DNA from 4 places in the Paenibacillus tianjinensis genome. Region 1 is predicted to be linked to each of the others. Evidence: predicted binding sites of a transcription regulator. Region 1 holds the regulator's gene; each other region holds the start of a gene.
The links. The regulator LexA, encoded in region 1, represses DNA repair genes until DNA is damaged. The targets are predictions, from matches to a motif close to CGAACATATGTTCG.
Positions count from the first base shown of each region.

Region 1 (3,579 bases):
TTCACCCATTGCCGCCGTGTCATAACGGTTCAGGAATCTGGAGAACACCCATTGCTTGCGCTTGCCTTTATATTTAAGGGAAACCATACTGCGGGACACAATAATCTTCTCAATCTCTGATGCCTGCAGCCAGCGTTCACGATTATATTTAATAGTAGAAACCCTGGCACGTTCAACCTTCAGGTATGGACGGCGGAAGAACAGAAGTGCAGCCAGTAAAAAGTAAAGAACAACACCCAGCCAGTTGGCGAGAACACCGCTGCCTCTAGCTTCATCAACAGAACCGACTACCCAAAACATGATGCCGAGGAGCAGCAGAACTATTGGAAATACGATATTGCGGCCTTTAAAGATATCGCTCTCTTTGGCAGCTGACGCTGATTTTGAAGCATAGATGGTTTCTTTACCTTGCTTCTTCCGTTGCTTATTGACTTGCTGTGTGTTGCGTTGAACCATTCTTTCCCAAGAACGGGCCATGTGAGTTCCCCCTAGTCGTCCTAAAATATCTATGACAAAGGCACCGGACTAATGTTTAAGCCCCTTGTTGCCTTGATCATCGTTATCCACGATTTCAATCGTATCAAGCTGTGCACGGAAGTTGCTGCGGATGTTGCCCAGATAGATCTCGCGGAGCTTAGCGCGTTCTGCTAATTCCTCTTCATTCAGGCCGCTGCTTTTCTGTTTGCGAGCCAATTCATTGATGCGTGCGACCAATTCGTCTATATTCAATGCTTTCCCCTCCCCTATAAATTCATTCTAACTTTGCCATGAGAAAAAGAGCTTGTCAAGGTCTCCCCCCTGAAAGCTCTTCATGTTATTCTATCGTGCTGAAATTATATTTAATATACAGGCAAGGTTAACACATCTCCGGCCTGGATGTCACTGCTCTTCAGTCCGCTTGTCTCTTTAATTCCTTCTATATATACGACGGTCCTCATGTTATCCGGTTTATGTTCCCGTGCAATGCTCCAGAGCGTGTCTCCGCGTTCAACCACTACCCGCTTACCTTCTGTCATAGAGGAGACTGATCCGGCAAAAACATTACCTACAACTGTAAAACCTGAAACAACGAGCATAAACACTAAAGCTAGCTTTATAAAGTTATCCTTCACAAATACCTTCATTAGCATATTGAATACGAACGCTGCAGAATTCTTTAGACTTGATGCATAAGTTGAAGCAGAATCATCTCCGGAAGACTGAACCTCGCGGGCTTCATCGTAGATGCTGCGGTATGTACTGTATTTTAGCATTATCATCGACCTCCAAACACTTGTTCTTAATTTCAAAAATAATATAACACGAACAAGTGTTTTGATCAATAGTTTTTTCGAACAATTGTTCCCCTTAATTTATTAGGCAGCTTTAGGTGCATGTTCATCTGTTTTTATGCCTTTTTGAAAATTTTAGAACTAATGTTTGTACGAACGGAGGTTCTATGTTATAATTTTCCCAAACATACTATATGGGGTTGATTCCAATGTCAAAGATTTCGAGTCGTCAGCTGGCGATCCTGGAATTTATACGTAACGAAGTCCGCAGCAAGGGTTATCCTCCGTCTGTCCGGGAAATCGGGGAAGCTGTTGGTCTTGCGTCCAGCTCCACAGTACATGGTCATTTGGATCGTCTTGAGAAGAAAGGCCTTATCCGTCGTGACCCTACGAAGCCGCGTGCGATAGAACTGCTTGGACAGGAAGATTCTGAGAATGTACATCAATTTGTACAAACAGTAACCCGTATTCCTGTTGTAGGTAAAGTCACCGCCGGGGTGCCTATTACAGCTACAGAGAATATTGAAGACTATTTCCCGCTACCTAGCCACTATGTAGGCGACAACAAAGTTTTCATGCTCTCTGTACTGGGAGACAGCATGGTTGATGCGGGAATTATGAACGGCGACTATGTTATTGTCCGCCAGCAGCAGACAGCAGACAATGGAGATATCGTCGTTGCGATGACTGAAGAAGATGAAGCAACTGTTAAGACATTCTACAAAGAACGAGACCATATCCGCCTGCAGCCGGAGAATCCGGCTTATGAACCTCTCCGCTTGAACCGTGTTACCATTTTAGGTAGAGTCATTGGACTTTTCCGAGATATTCACTAGAAAATCCCCTCACAGAAGCTGTTTCGCTCTCCAAGCGGAACAGCTTTTTCCGTTCTATTGTGCCCACTTTATCATTTCAGAACACTTGTTCATACCGGTGAAATTCATCACCATTAGCCTCTTCTAACGGGAACCCCTGCAGCATTCCACACATATCCTGGTAGCAGAAGGAGTGCTGATGACTTTGCCCAATTACCGGATAATTGTTGATCTGTCGCAGCGCATGCTGTATTTGCTGGATAACGACATTGTGACCCGTGGTTTTCCCGTTGGAATCGGCACCATGCTGACTGTTTCACCTACAGGCGAGTATACTATCATTAACAAGCAGCCTAATCCCGGCGGGCCTTTTGGTGCCTTTTGGATGGGGCTGTCTAAACCGCATTACGGCATTCACGGAACGAATGACCCTGCTTCGATCGGTCATAGGGTCTCCCATGGCTGCATCCGGATGTATAACAATGATGTTCTCGCTTTATCTCGTATAGTCCCCATTGGCACGCGTGTGACGATTAGGGAGTAAATCTATGCCTAATTCGTACGTCACTCCATGTCAAAAGAACACCTCTACCCGCTCTTGCACCGGTAGAGGTGTTCTCATTTATTCATATGATGTTCATACTACATATTAAAGTAATCCCCAACAACAGCTACGGTTACAGCACACTGCGCAATAGTCTGATCGCGATACGGTTCAGGCGCAATGCTTCCCGGATCGAGACCCTGGCAGCCAGTAATTCACGTCTGGCCCGGCTTGGATTAGGCACCCGGCGCAAATTCTCATTGATTTCCTCAAGCCGCTCCCGTAAAACCGCTCTTTGTGCCAGCAATACACGGATCGCTCTGCGAATTCTTAACCGTTCTGTTTCTGTCATTAATTCCACCTCTTTTACGTTTGATAGTATAAGAGATGCAATTACGGCTTCATCGGTTTGTGTGAACTGGCAGTTGTTATTTTTTGGGCAGACGCACCCGGAATTCATACTCCGAACGTTTGTAGGCCATTCCCGCCAGCATGATATAATCAGGTGTCCATTTTTGCAGAGGTCCTGCGTAATCAGCGATAACATGCGGCTGTCCTTCTAGCATCTGCACTACGTATATATTCGCCTCAGCGAGCGCAGCAGTGAACAGATCAGCATCAGTTACCAGCACCTTATAAGTCGCATTCAATACGGTCCCTCCTTATTGGCTGATTCATATTTAGCGCGGATTTCAAGGTTTTTGGAATAATTGTACAGGTCTAGTGCCGTTATCCCTCTGCGTGCAAGCTTAACAAACAACACAAAAGCGTAGATACACGCCACGGCAGATACCAGCCAGATCAACACGGCAAATACTCCGAATCCACTCAGAAAATAAGCCCCTGGCGTTACACTCATCGTTCGTCTACTCCTTCGGTAAGCCATAAAATGGCCTGTAAATGATATTTATATATACGGTAGCCAAGGTTCGTCTAACGGCTATGATAG
Region 1 is NZ_CP070969.1:3,431,737-3,435,315, forward strand. It holds gene JRJ22_RS15465 (hypothetical protein) at 1-477, opposite strand, end outside; gene JRJ22_RS15470 (DUF896 domain-containing protein) at 526-729, opposite strand; gene JRJ22_RS15475 (LysM peptidoglycan-binding domain-containing protein) at 840-1,253, opposite strand; gene lexA (transcriptional repressor LexA) at 1,481-2,107, shown strand; gene JRJ22_RS15485 (L,D-transpeptidase) at 2,292-2,630, shown strand; gene JRJ22_RS15490 (hypothetical protein) at 2,764-2,982, opposite strand; gene JRJ22_RS15495 (hypothetical protein) at 3,059-3,280, opposite strand; gene JRJ22_RS15500 (hypothetical protein) at 3,277-3,489, opposite strand; gene JRJ22_RS15505 (DUF6199 family natural product biosynthesis protein) at 3,564-3,579, opposite strand, start outside.

Region 2 (3,579 bases), 1.2 Mb from region 1:
CCCTCTTTGAAGGATTGAGAAGAATTCTTAGAACCGGAAGGAGGGAATCCTGTGTATTTTGATCAGTCATCTTATGAAATTAAGCTGGACTGGGGACGGAGAGGGGCCAGGGCAGCAGCAGAGCGCGGGGACATTGTGATTATTGTTGACGTGCTTAGCTTCTCGTCTACGGTAGTAACGGCGGTTCAGCATAAAGCCAATATTTATCCGTATCCTCCGCCGATTAATGAAACCGCTAAAGCTTATGCCAAGGAGCTTGGTGCCGAAATGGTCTGGGGGAGATCAGAAGCTATAAGAGTGGGGGGCCACTCCTTATCGCCGTTGTCCTTCAGCTCAGCCGACTATGCCCGTGACTTTGTATTATGTTCCTTGAACGGAGCAGCCTGTACATGGATTGCAGCACAAGTGCCGGCTCTGCTTGTCGGATGCCTTTTAAATGCTTCTGCTGTTGCAGATACCGCGAACCGGCTGAAGCTTGAAATGGACGTGAATATTACGGTAATCCCCTGCGGCGAGAAGTGGTCGGATGTTATGGAGGGGGAGGATGAACTGCGCCCGGGCATCGAGGATTACCTGGGTGCAGGTCTGATTCTCTCCCGGTTAGCCGGAACGAAATCTCCGGAAGCTGAGGTGTGCATTGGCGCTGTGAAGTCCTCCGGTCACCGGATCAGGGATTTGATCTGGGAATCTGCCAGCGGCCGTGAACTGCGGGAACGCGGATATGAAGATGATGTCACGTACTCCTGCCAAGCAGATATCAGCTATGCGGTACCAATGCTGCAAGAAAATAGGTTTGTAAATGCCGGCGATCCCGTTTAAGCAGGACAGATTTTAGCTCATATTCAGCGGGATTTCATAATGGCTTAAGCTGGAGGCTGTATAGTAAGGACATACCCCCTAGTAATAGATATAGACCTTGCCGGACGCCGGCGGGATCATTTTTTTTGGGGAAATACTTACGGATTGGAAATAAACAGTTACCGGATATGCCGGTGATGGATGAGATTTCTGTCTTCGTTTTTTTCCAGCACAGCCATCAATTGCCCCTGGAATACCCGCCTCTGAATCTGGTCAATCCGCTGCATGGCCAGTTCCTCCGGAACCTGAAACGTTGTGGCAATGTAGTGAATGGCATCCTCGCGTAGCTCCGGCAACGGTCTGGCAGAGATCATGGAGTAGGGCATAGCCGCATAAAGAATAAACCGCTCCGATTCGTCCTGCTGAGCCTGTGTAAAGTGTCCGGGCATCAGACTGCGGCTTCCGGCATGACGGAGCAGATGGCAAAGCTCATGGAGAAATTCCAGGCGCTGCAGCTCGGGGGGGAGCCGGTTGTCTAAAAACATGGTGTACATCCCGGCAGAGGCCTCAATGCTCTTGCTGCGTACATCCAGATAATGAACCCAGATATTCAGCCGTTCGGCGATGTAATTAACCGATATGTCCGACGGCTGCCGCACTTGCAAACGCTGATATAAATCCTCGGTCCAATTCTCCAGGGCGGTCATTTGGTAATAAGACTGCATGTAATCACCTCAATATAAGATCGTATGTTCGTATTTAGGAGTAAAAGAAAAGCCCGAAGGGGCTAGTAGTTGCCGGATTCATACCGGAACTGATGTTCTTATGTATCTAAGCATAATGCAATTAAACCTGAATATCAAGTGTTTTTCCAAGGTCCGGATGAGGGCTCTGCTGGAGCATTTGGGCCATATTCTGCCCTTGAAGCTCAGCGGTATTCTTGGCAATACTCATGACCTGCAGCCCGACAGCCTGCTGTAAGGACGCCTGCCTCATTGCAATGGATAGAGCGGCAATGTCCATTTCGTACCTCCTGAATGGGTTATAACCCGTTTTTTTGAGAATGCTGACCTATTAAAATCCCAGGTTTACCAGCCTTCCTGTAATGTATATCGTCTGGATAGAGCGGTTTATTTAGGCGAAGCGGATATTGTTTGCCGGTTGGCCCAGACTGCCGATCTGCCTGCAACATATTCTGTGCTGTGTAAGAGATGAACTTGAGCATCTCGTTTCATGTATTTCATATCTCAGAGGAGGAATGAATTATGGGTGCAGAGTATGGTTGCGGTTGCGGAAATAACGTTGGCGGGGTGAACCAGGGACCTCCGGCGGTTATGCCGGTTGTAAGCCCATGGACCTCAACGAGTGCCATTCTGGTGCTGTTCATTTTGCTGGTAATTATCACCAAAGCCTGTATATTCTAAAGGACTTTATGGTAAGTGCAGCCCCGTCAGGCAGAGTGCCTAAGCGGGGCTTTCACTTGGTATTATGTGTTATCACGATCATGTTGCATAAAGAACATTTGTTCGCATATAATACATATAATTATTTCGGAAAAGTGTGATAAGGGGGAATTGAAGTGAAGGTAAAAGATCTGGAAAAGCTGATCGGACAAGTAATTGAAATCATCTACGAGGACAAATCGGGCAAAATCACCCAGCGCAGCGTGGAGGTGCACGGGATTAAAGGGGACCTGCTGCGGGCCACTTGCTTAACCACAGGCGGTCCCAGGGTATTCAGAACCGGCAGTATTCTGGCCTGGCGGCGGGCCAAGGCGCGTCATGCTGGATGATACTGCCCGCAAGCTGCTGCGGATTATGTGTCACTTCAGAAGCCACTTCGGGCGGATGCCGCAGCTTAAGGAGCTTGCTAGGCTTAGCGGGCGGAGGGAGGCTCAAGTGATGTCCGGCCTTCGTGAGCTGGCACTGCAGGGGTTTATCCAATGGCAGCCGCCCCAGCCCGTAGAGGCAGCGGTAATTCTCATTGCCTGGGAAAGTCCGGAACCAGGGGCAAAAGTGACCGGCAGCGGCAGCGGTCACTGGACCGATTGAAGCACCTGCAGAGAGTGGATAGCCTTGAATCTGCAAAAGCCCCCTGCCGATACAGACGGCAGGGGGCTAATCCATACCTATGCGGTTCTCGTTTACTTGAACATGAACTCTACCCGGGTTCCGTCGGCATAACCTTCCAGCTGATTACCAACCCAGCTTCCGGCCCCGCGGTTGTCACTGGGTGTTATGTATTCAATGTCGGCACCGCTGCCGCCTTCGGCACACATCGCCATCGGCCATTCATCGCGGTCGTAGCCCTTCTTGGTCGGCACACCGGACAAGGATTCCTTGCGGTTCTCTTCGGCATCTTCCCGGCTGATAGTGCAGACGGCTGATTCACCGCTCTCAATCGCTTCCTGGATATGCTCGGCGGTTTCGGGATAACGGTCTGCCGGGAACTCCAGCTGTACAATTTCAGAGTCATCTGTAGAAGGTGGCGTGACGGGCGGGTTATTTTCCTCAAACCAGTAAGCCACCAGGACCAGCAGTAGAATGATGATCAGAGTGGAGATGAATTTCTGTTTTTTCACATGCTCCTCCTAAGGTGTGGGGGTCATAAAGTCTCTGCCTATTAAGTATTATATCTTAAAACAAACGGCTTTTAGTATACTAAATTAGGACAAGGTTACCATTCACGAAGTGAGTTTTGGCGGAACCCTGCGATGAGGCACAAGGATTGCACAACGTTTAGGAGGACAAGCACATGGAAGTTGAGATTTCGATTGAGGAC
Region 2 is NZ_CP070969.1:4,606,573-4,610,151, reverse strand. It holds gene JRJ22_RS21570 (2-phosphosulfolactate phosphatase) at 52-819, shown strand; gene JRJ22_RS21565 (ImmA/IrrE family metallo-endopeptidase) at 978-1,523, opposite strand; gene JRJ22_RS21560 (YjfB family protein) at 1,645-1,821, opposite strand; gene JRJ22_RS21555 (YjcZ family sporulation protein) at 2,064-2,222, shown strand; gene JRJ22_RS21550 (hypothetical protein) at 2,378-2,590, shown strand; gene JRJ22_RS21545 (LexA family transcriptional regulator) at 2,580-2,849, shown strand; gene JRJ22_RS21540 (NucA/NucB deoxyribonuclease domain-containing protein) at 2,942-3,379, opposite strand; gene JRJ22_RS21535 (cytidine deaminase) at 3,553-3,579, shown strand, end outside.
Region 2: a site for LexA is predicted at 1,541-1,554, ahead of JRJ22_RS21565 (ImmA/IrrE family metallo-endopeptidase). Genes of this name have one in related genera too.

Region 3 (3,579 bases), 1.3 Mb from region 1:
GCAGCTGCATCCTCCGGAGACACAGCCGGAGGGAAACCCGAGAGGGAACGCTCAGCCAGCGCTCCCGGGAACATGCTATGCAATTGGCGGATAATCTCGGACGGCAGCAGCACCTTGCCTTCTTCATCCGCTGCTGCATAGCTAATCCACAGCCTGGTGCTGGCCGTTGTGAGGGCATTATAAATAAGAAACCGTTCGTCGAGCAGCTTGCGGGAAGCCCCGGGAGCCAGCTCCATACCGCTGTTCTCCAGCTGCAGCCGCTCCCCCTCGGAGAGTATACCGTCCTCCTTGAACTGTGCAGGCACAACACCTTCATTAAAGCCAAGCAAAAAGGCATACTTCACGCCCGTAGTCCGGGTCCGGTCCATCGTTCCGACCAGCACCTGATCCAGCGCAGGCGGAACCAGTCCCATCCGGAGCTCGGCAAGTCCTGTCTCCAGCACTCCGGCGAACAAGTCAAACTCCAGCCGCTCACCGCCCATCATTTCGGCAATCTGATCGAGCAAATCAAGCACCGCATCCCATAGCTGGCTATGCTCACGGGCCAGTATTGGCTCCCCTTGCTCCAAAGCCGCTGCGCTTCGTTTCTCCAGCTTGTACGCTGCCTCCGATTCCTGGAGGAGCATATATACCGCTGTACACAGCTCCAGACCGCTGCGGCTTTTCTTGACCCGCTTCTCAAACGCAGACAGCGGCCCAGTAATGGCCTTACGGCAGGCCTCCATTCTCGCCAGCAGCACTTCATCCACGACCCTTGCGCCCTCCAGCGACAGGCTCGGAATCCCCCGCCATGATTTGCCGTCGGTCCAGCGGTAGCCCTGAATGCCGCAGGCTAGTACATAGTTCTCCAGCTGATCCATATCCTCACGGGTCAGACTGCCGTCAAGCGGAAGCAGCAGCTCAGTCTTCACACAGCGGAACACATCCTCATAACGCCAGCGGCGGCGCACCACATCAAGCGCGGAGCGGATAAACTCCACCAGCGGGTGATGCAGCTCATTGGCCTTCTGGTCAAGAAAGAAGGGCACTCCGTAATCTTCAAACAAAGGGGCAACCAGCGACTCGTAGTCGCCGATGTTCCGCATAAACACGGCCATCTCACCATATTTCGCCCCGTCCTCACGCGCCAGACGGAGCATCTCCCGGAGTGCGCTCTCCACCTCTGTCCGGCGTGATGAGGCCGAACTAATGGTGATCGCTTCCCTGGCCTGTGCAGCTTCTCCGCTCCAGCGTGCCCGCCGTCCGAAGCCCCGCTCCAGATGAGCCAGGGCAGGACTGTCCGCGAAACGCGGCAGCACCTGAGGAGCCAGCACCTCGTCCCACACTTCAAGACCTGCCTCTTCCGCCATCCCGCGCAGCTTGATATAAGTCACAGCCGCCGGATAAAACAGCTCCAGTTCATGGGGCTGCAGTCCGGAGGCATAAATCCGGTCCAGGGTCAGTGCTATTGTTACCTTAGAGGCATGCAGCATTAACTCACGCAGCACTATAAATTCCTGAGGGGTAAAGCCATGGAAGCCATCCACCCAAATCTCAGCGCCGCGGATATACGAGGAATCCTGAATATGCTCGGCCAGCTCGGCCAGGCGGTCCTCTTCATCGATATACAGCCGGGACATTTCCTGCTCCAAATCGCTGAATATCAGCTGCAGATCATCCAGCTTGCCTGCCAGAATAGGGCTTGCCATTGGCGACTGCCTGATGCCGGACAGCTGCTCTTCCAGATCCGCAGCCCCCAGACAGCACCGCTTCATTTCTGTGTGCAGGCTGCTTAACCGCTCGACGAAACCGGGCCTGTCGCTGGACGCGCCAAAAAGCTTCAGCTCATCCTTGCGGCGGCTGACGATTTTGTAGATCAGCATTTTTTTGCCTTCCTCGCTGATCGGCAGACTGGCGCTGCCACCCGTCTCCTGCTTTACCCGGTAGGCCAGCCGGGAGAAGCTAAGCATCTGGGCGCGGATGCTGCCCTTCACTTTCCCGCTGCTCAGAAGCCCCCGTTCCGCCCCGAATGAGCCCTGCTCCGGCACAAGCACAATAATCGGCGCACCCAGCGGCTCCGATTCCAGCCGGGAGGAGACCTCCTCCCATATTTTTGTTGTCTTGCCGCTGCCCGAGCGGCCGATCAAAAAGTTAACCGTCATTGCAGTAGACTCCTTCCGTGGCGGAGATGAGGTGAATCAATATCAACACAAGGTGTTACATTCGTCCCAACATTATAGCATATCTCTACCTTACGGAACAGAACATACGTTTGCCATTGTTTTCAAATCTCAATAGTTACAGGAGTGTGTGAATCATAATAAAGTCGGTTTGTTCTTCATCCCCCATATAAAAAGAGTGGGCTCCCGCTTGAACAAACCCCATTTTTTTATAAAAGGCGATCGCATTTTCATTCTTGTCCCATACGCCTAACCAGATCCTCTCCAGTTGATGTTCAATGGCAATTTCTTTAGCTTTATTAAGCATATACCTGCCAAGACCATATTTTTGGAAGGTGTTTTTTATATAAATCCTCTCGATTTCAAGAGATTCCTCACCCATTTCTTCAGTCTGGGCCCCATTCGTATTAACCTTTAAATAACCGGCGAGCTCCTGATTCAAAAAAATAAAAAAGAATTGCGAAAAGCGGTTGGATAATTCTTTCTCCAGTTGATTTAAGTTAAATGCCCTCTCCAGATAGGCCTGCATATTATCAGGTGAATTCTGATGCTTGAAAGTATCATTAAAGGTTTCATAACTTAATTCTTGAAGAAGGTGTAAATCAGCAAGGGTACACTTTTTAACCTCTATAGTCATTTCAATAGAACACTCCTTTATATCATCAATAATCTCTCTTGTTTCCCTTTTTGACATATTCCCAGTCTTTCTCCACATTTTTTCTTATTCTTTGAAGAAAACCGGCCATAACTTCAGCTTCACTGCCCGTGAAACCCGCTAATGCAACGAGGTTTGAATAATCATTTTCTCTTTTTATAAAAGGATACACCTCTTGTCCCTGAACGGTCGGATAGAGTTTTTTAATTTTGAGGTTATGCTCATCCGCTTTCTTTTCAATAAAACCGTTCATTTCGAGTTTTTTTATCGCACGGGCTGCTGTCGTCCGGTCTGCCTTTATCATCTCCGCTAACTTTTCTTGAATGATTCCAGGGTTTTCACAAATGCGTACCAGATACAAATATTGCCCTTTAGTAAGGTTATACTCTTTGAATTCTATATTGCTTATCGACTCTAAGGCCCTTGCTATCATTCCAATTTCCCGAAGAATTTCCTTCATAGTAGAACTCCTTATATATTGAACTTCTGAGTATTATACTTTGGATCAGCCGTGACTACAGAGAATATTTGGACTTCCAGCCGCTGCCCATCTGCAGATTTCTTGAATTCATACCGCTGTTAGCGGTGGAAATCCGCAGACTGCATATGCTTCCGTAGCGAGCTTTTCTGCGAAAAGCTTTCAGGCGGACGCTACCGCTCTTCCAGTTCCAAAATTCCCTTCCGCCACTCTTCCCTCGTGTATGTTTCCAGTTCAACTGTATGAGCATAAATTTTTGTTGCAAATACAATAAAAATGCGCTGAAC
Region 3 is NZ_CP070969.1:4,742,097-4,745,675, forward strand. It holds gene addB (helicase-exonuclease AddAB subunit AddB) at 1-2,141, opposite strand, end outside; gene JRJ22_RS22170 (spermidine/spermine N(1)-acetyltransferase) at 2,278-2,796, opposite strand; gene JRJ22_RS22175 (MarR family winged helix-turn-helix transcriptional regulator) at 2,822-3,274, opposite strand.
Region 3: a site for LexA is predicted at 2,241-2,254, ahead of addB (helicase-exonuclease AddAB subunit AddB). Genes of this name have one in related genera too.

Region 4 (3,579 bases), 2.2 Mb from region 1:
TCCGGGTTCGTCTGACCAGGGGGTTATTCATACTTATATTACCGGCAGCGGATTTTTGCAGCATATGGTTCGCATCATTATGGGAACGCTGATTCAGGTGGGTGAGCACAAGGTTCAAGCGGATAAAGTTGCGGAGATTCTGGCAGCATGCGACCGTGCAGCTGCTGGACCAACGGCTGTAGCTAATGGACTCGCGCTGTGGAGTGTGGAATATGACCAGGACAGTTTGTGATGATCTGGAAACTATGTATTTCATGAAAAATATAGACTTTCTATTTAAAAATCACTTGCACTTGTCATGTTTATGCTGTAATATAAAAGTTGTGTTTTCTTGATGGCTATCCCACAGCCCCGATCAGGAAAATGCCAACAAACAAGCTTTTCTTAACTCACATAATCGTAATTCCAATGAGAAATTAGATATACGAAACAGATGATTTTCGTACGAGAACAAGGAGGAAACATTCATGCGTACCACCTATATGGCGAAGCCGAACGAAGTTGAACGCAATTGGCACATCATTGATGCCGAAGGCAAAACACTTGGTCGTTTGGCAAGCGAAGCCGCTGCTTTGATCCGTGGCAAACACAAACCGCAATTCACCCCACACGTTGATACAGGGGATTTCGTAATTGTTATCAACGCTGAGAAGATTCACCTGACAGGCAAGAAAATGCAAAACAAGAAATACTACCGTCACTCGATGCACCCAGGTGGCTTGAAAGTCACTGTTGCAGAAGACCTGATCAAAACTAAGCCTGAGCGCATGATTGAATTCGCGGTTCACGGTATGATTCCTAAGACTCGTCAAGGGGATCACATGAAGTTGAGATTGAAAGTTTATGCAGGCGCTGAGCATCCACATGCAGCACAAAAACCTGAAGTTTACGAACTTCGCGGATAAGAATAGAGGAGGACAGTTTCATGGCACAAGTACAATACTATGGGACAGGTCGTCGTAAACATTCGGTAGCACGTGTTCGCCTTGTACCGGGTGAAGGACGCATTGTCATTAACAAACGTGAGATGGATGAATACTTCGGTGTAGAAACATTGAAGATGATCGTAAAACAACCTTTGAACCTGACTGAAACACTGGGCAACTACGATGTAATCGTTCTTGCACATGGTGGTGGTATCTCCGGTCAAGCTGGCGCAATCCGTCACGGTATCGCCCGTGCTCTGCTGAAAGTTGACCCTGAATATCGCGGCGCTCTGAAAAAAGCCGGCTTCCTGACTCGTGACCCACGTATGAAGGAACGTAAGAAATACGGCCTCAAAGCTGCTCGTCGTGCTCCACAGTTCTCGAAACGTTAATATTCCTTACAAGGAAATCAAGCCTCTGGCCCTTTGGGTCAGGGGCTTATATTATTTCATCGCCTCATCTTAATTAAACCTCTGTGTTAATCTCTGGTCTGTTTCAATAATCTGTTCAACGTCCCGCATATGCACTACAAAGGTACTCTTGGAAAATCCATATCTGAAGACCAGCCGGTGAATTTGCAAAGTTAATTGCCCGTCGAAACAAATGATATCCCCGCTAATAGTGGGTTCAACAGCAAGATCTTTCAATGCCTCCCATTCAATCTCCTGGAAACGTTCATCTCTGGGGATAGGCAGTTCATATTGTGTAGTCAAAGTTTCATAATCCAGACTTACAATTAACTGGTCAGGACCTTCAAAGGTGCTGTGAGGGTCATAATAGGCGAATATTTTTGTCTTATCGGAAAACTCATTTTGTTGCTGATTGCCCGCAAAATAGGATATGTGATTGAATAACCCACTCGTTAGCTCGCCCTCATATTCGCGTCGTAAAATTTGGTCAAATCGAGTCTTTGCCAACTCTCTCGGAACACCGAAGGTGCCGGATAACTGCTGGATTGTCTGATTGTAATCCTCCGGCAGCTGCTGAAAATTAATCATAAAGTAAGGCATAGAGGCATAAAGGACAAATTTTTCGGCATCGATCTCCTGGGCTTTAATGAAAAAGTCCGGCATAATGAGCTGATTGCCTGCATGTCTGAGGACATGGCAAAGCTCATGTAAAAAATCAAGCCGCTGCTTCATTGGAGGAAGACGGCTGTCGAGCAGAATGCAGCGCATACCTGAATCAGACTCATAGGCGCGGCTGCTGATGGGGGAATATTGAACATGAATATTAAGGGCCTGAGCAAGCACCTGGATTGTAATTTGTTCGGGAAGTGCAATGTGATGCTCTATGTAAAGCTGTTCCACAAACTGTTCAAGCTGTGTTTTCTTGTAATGGTTAATCATTAGGAACCTCCTAACGGGAATGTTTGTTCGTATATATAGGTGCGTGAAATCAGCTCGTTAGCTGAAACCACGATAATGCGAATCATCAGTATTTTATTGCTTGTCCTCTGTTTTTTTCTTCTCAGCATCTTTAATAAAGTTCCAAAAGGTGAGCATTTCCCGCTTCCGTTCTTCTGGAGCACCAAGGTAATCTTTAAAGAACAAACTGTGCTCTGGATTGTTGATAAAGGCCTCGAATTCGGCAAAATCCTGCTGAAGGGAAGTAGCCTCCTCAGGTCTGAATGCCAAGCGATCCATTTCTTCTGTGGTTATCCCTAACGCCCGGCAAACCTTAGTTACATTATCCACTGATGCTCCACCCACACCGCGCATTAACATCGATCTGAGAGTAGTATAGGGAATTCCTGCTTTTTCTGCAAATGCCTTTGTGTTCAGGCCGGTTTCCTCAATCAGCTTTTTTAAGACTTCAGCCCTCCGCACATATAGCCCTCCTCTGAGCATAGCAAATATACGTTATTTCGCATTACCTCTCCATTATAATAACACTAAAAAAGATTGTAAATGTTCAATATCGTATTTTTATAACGTTTTACATTTGACAAAGTACGCAACTGAGTATATTATGGATAAAAAATACGCAATTGAGTACTACGGATTCAATGGATCATTCTAGGAAAGGGGGTTGAATATTTAAAAATTGGACAGCCTCTGAATTTTCATGAATATTCCTCTCGAATTGTTCTTGATTTCGTACGACATGAGCGACACGACTAAACATAGAAGGGAACGATGAGATCATGCCTATACAAAAATCGCAAACGATGGAAGACCAGCTGCAAAAATTGACGGAAGCGTTTACCAAGCTGTCTGCAGAGAATATGAGCTCGGACACCAAATTTAAGCTGTTAGAAGAGAATGTTAACCGCCAAGAAGACCACATAAAGCGGATTACTGAATCGATCAGCGAAATGAAACGACAGTTTAACATTATTACGGGAAAATTTAATCAGATCGAGAACAGAATTTTTATGCTCCTGCAGCAATCGGGAAAAGAAAATCAGGCAGAGCGCAAGTTTTGGATGGATCTCTTGAAATATGTACTCGGTGGAACGATCTTTGTGATTATCGGATACATTTTTATAGGCGGGGGATAAGATAGCGTTAAAAAGTGTGTGCATCAAACTTTCAACCAAAATGGAAAAAACCATTGACTTCGGCCCTAGATGCCTTATACTATTCCATATAAGAATAGTTGGAATTGACGGGATTGGATGTTTTTAATACCAGGATGGAGGAATAGAATT
Region 4 is NZ_CP070969.1:5,598,381-5,601,959, reverse strand. It holds gene truA (tRNA pseudouridine(38-40) synthase TruA) at 1-232, shown strand, start outside; gene rplM (50S ribosomal protein L13) at 468-905, shown strand; gene rpsI (30S ribosomal protein S9) at 926-1,318, shown strand; gene JRJ22_RS26050 (ImmA/IrrE family metallo-endopeptidase) at 1,388-2,236, opposite strand; gene JRJ22_RS29365 (helix-turn-helix domain-containing protein) at 2,369-2,755, opposite strand; gene JRJ22_RS26040 (hypothetical protein) at 3,073-3,429, shown strand.
Region 4: a site for LexA is predicted at 2,292-2,305, ahead of JRJ22_RS26050 (ImmA/IrrE family metallo-endopeptidase). Genes of this name have one in related genera too.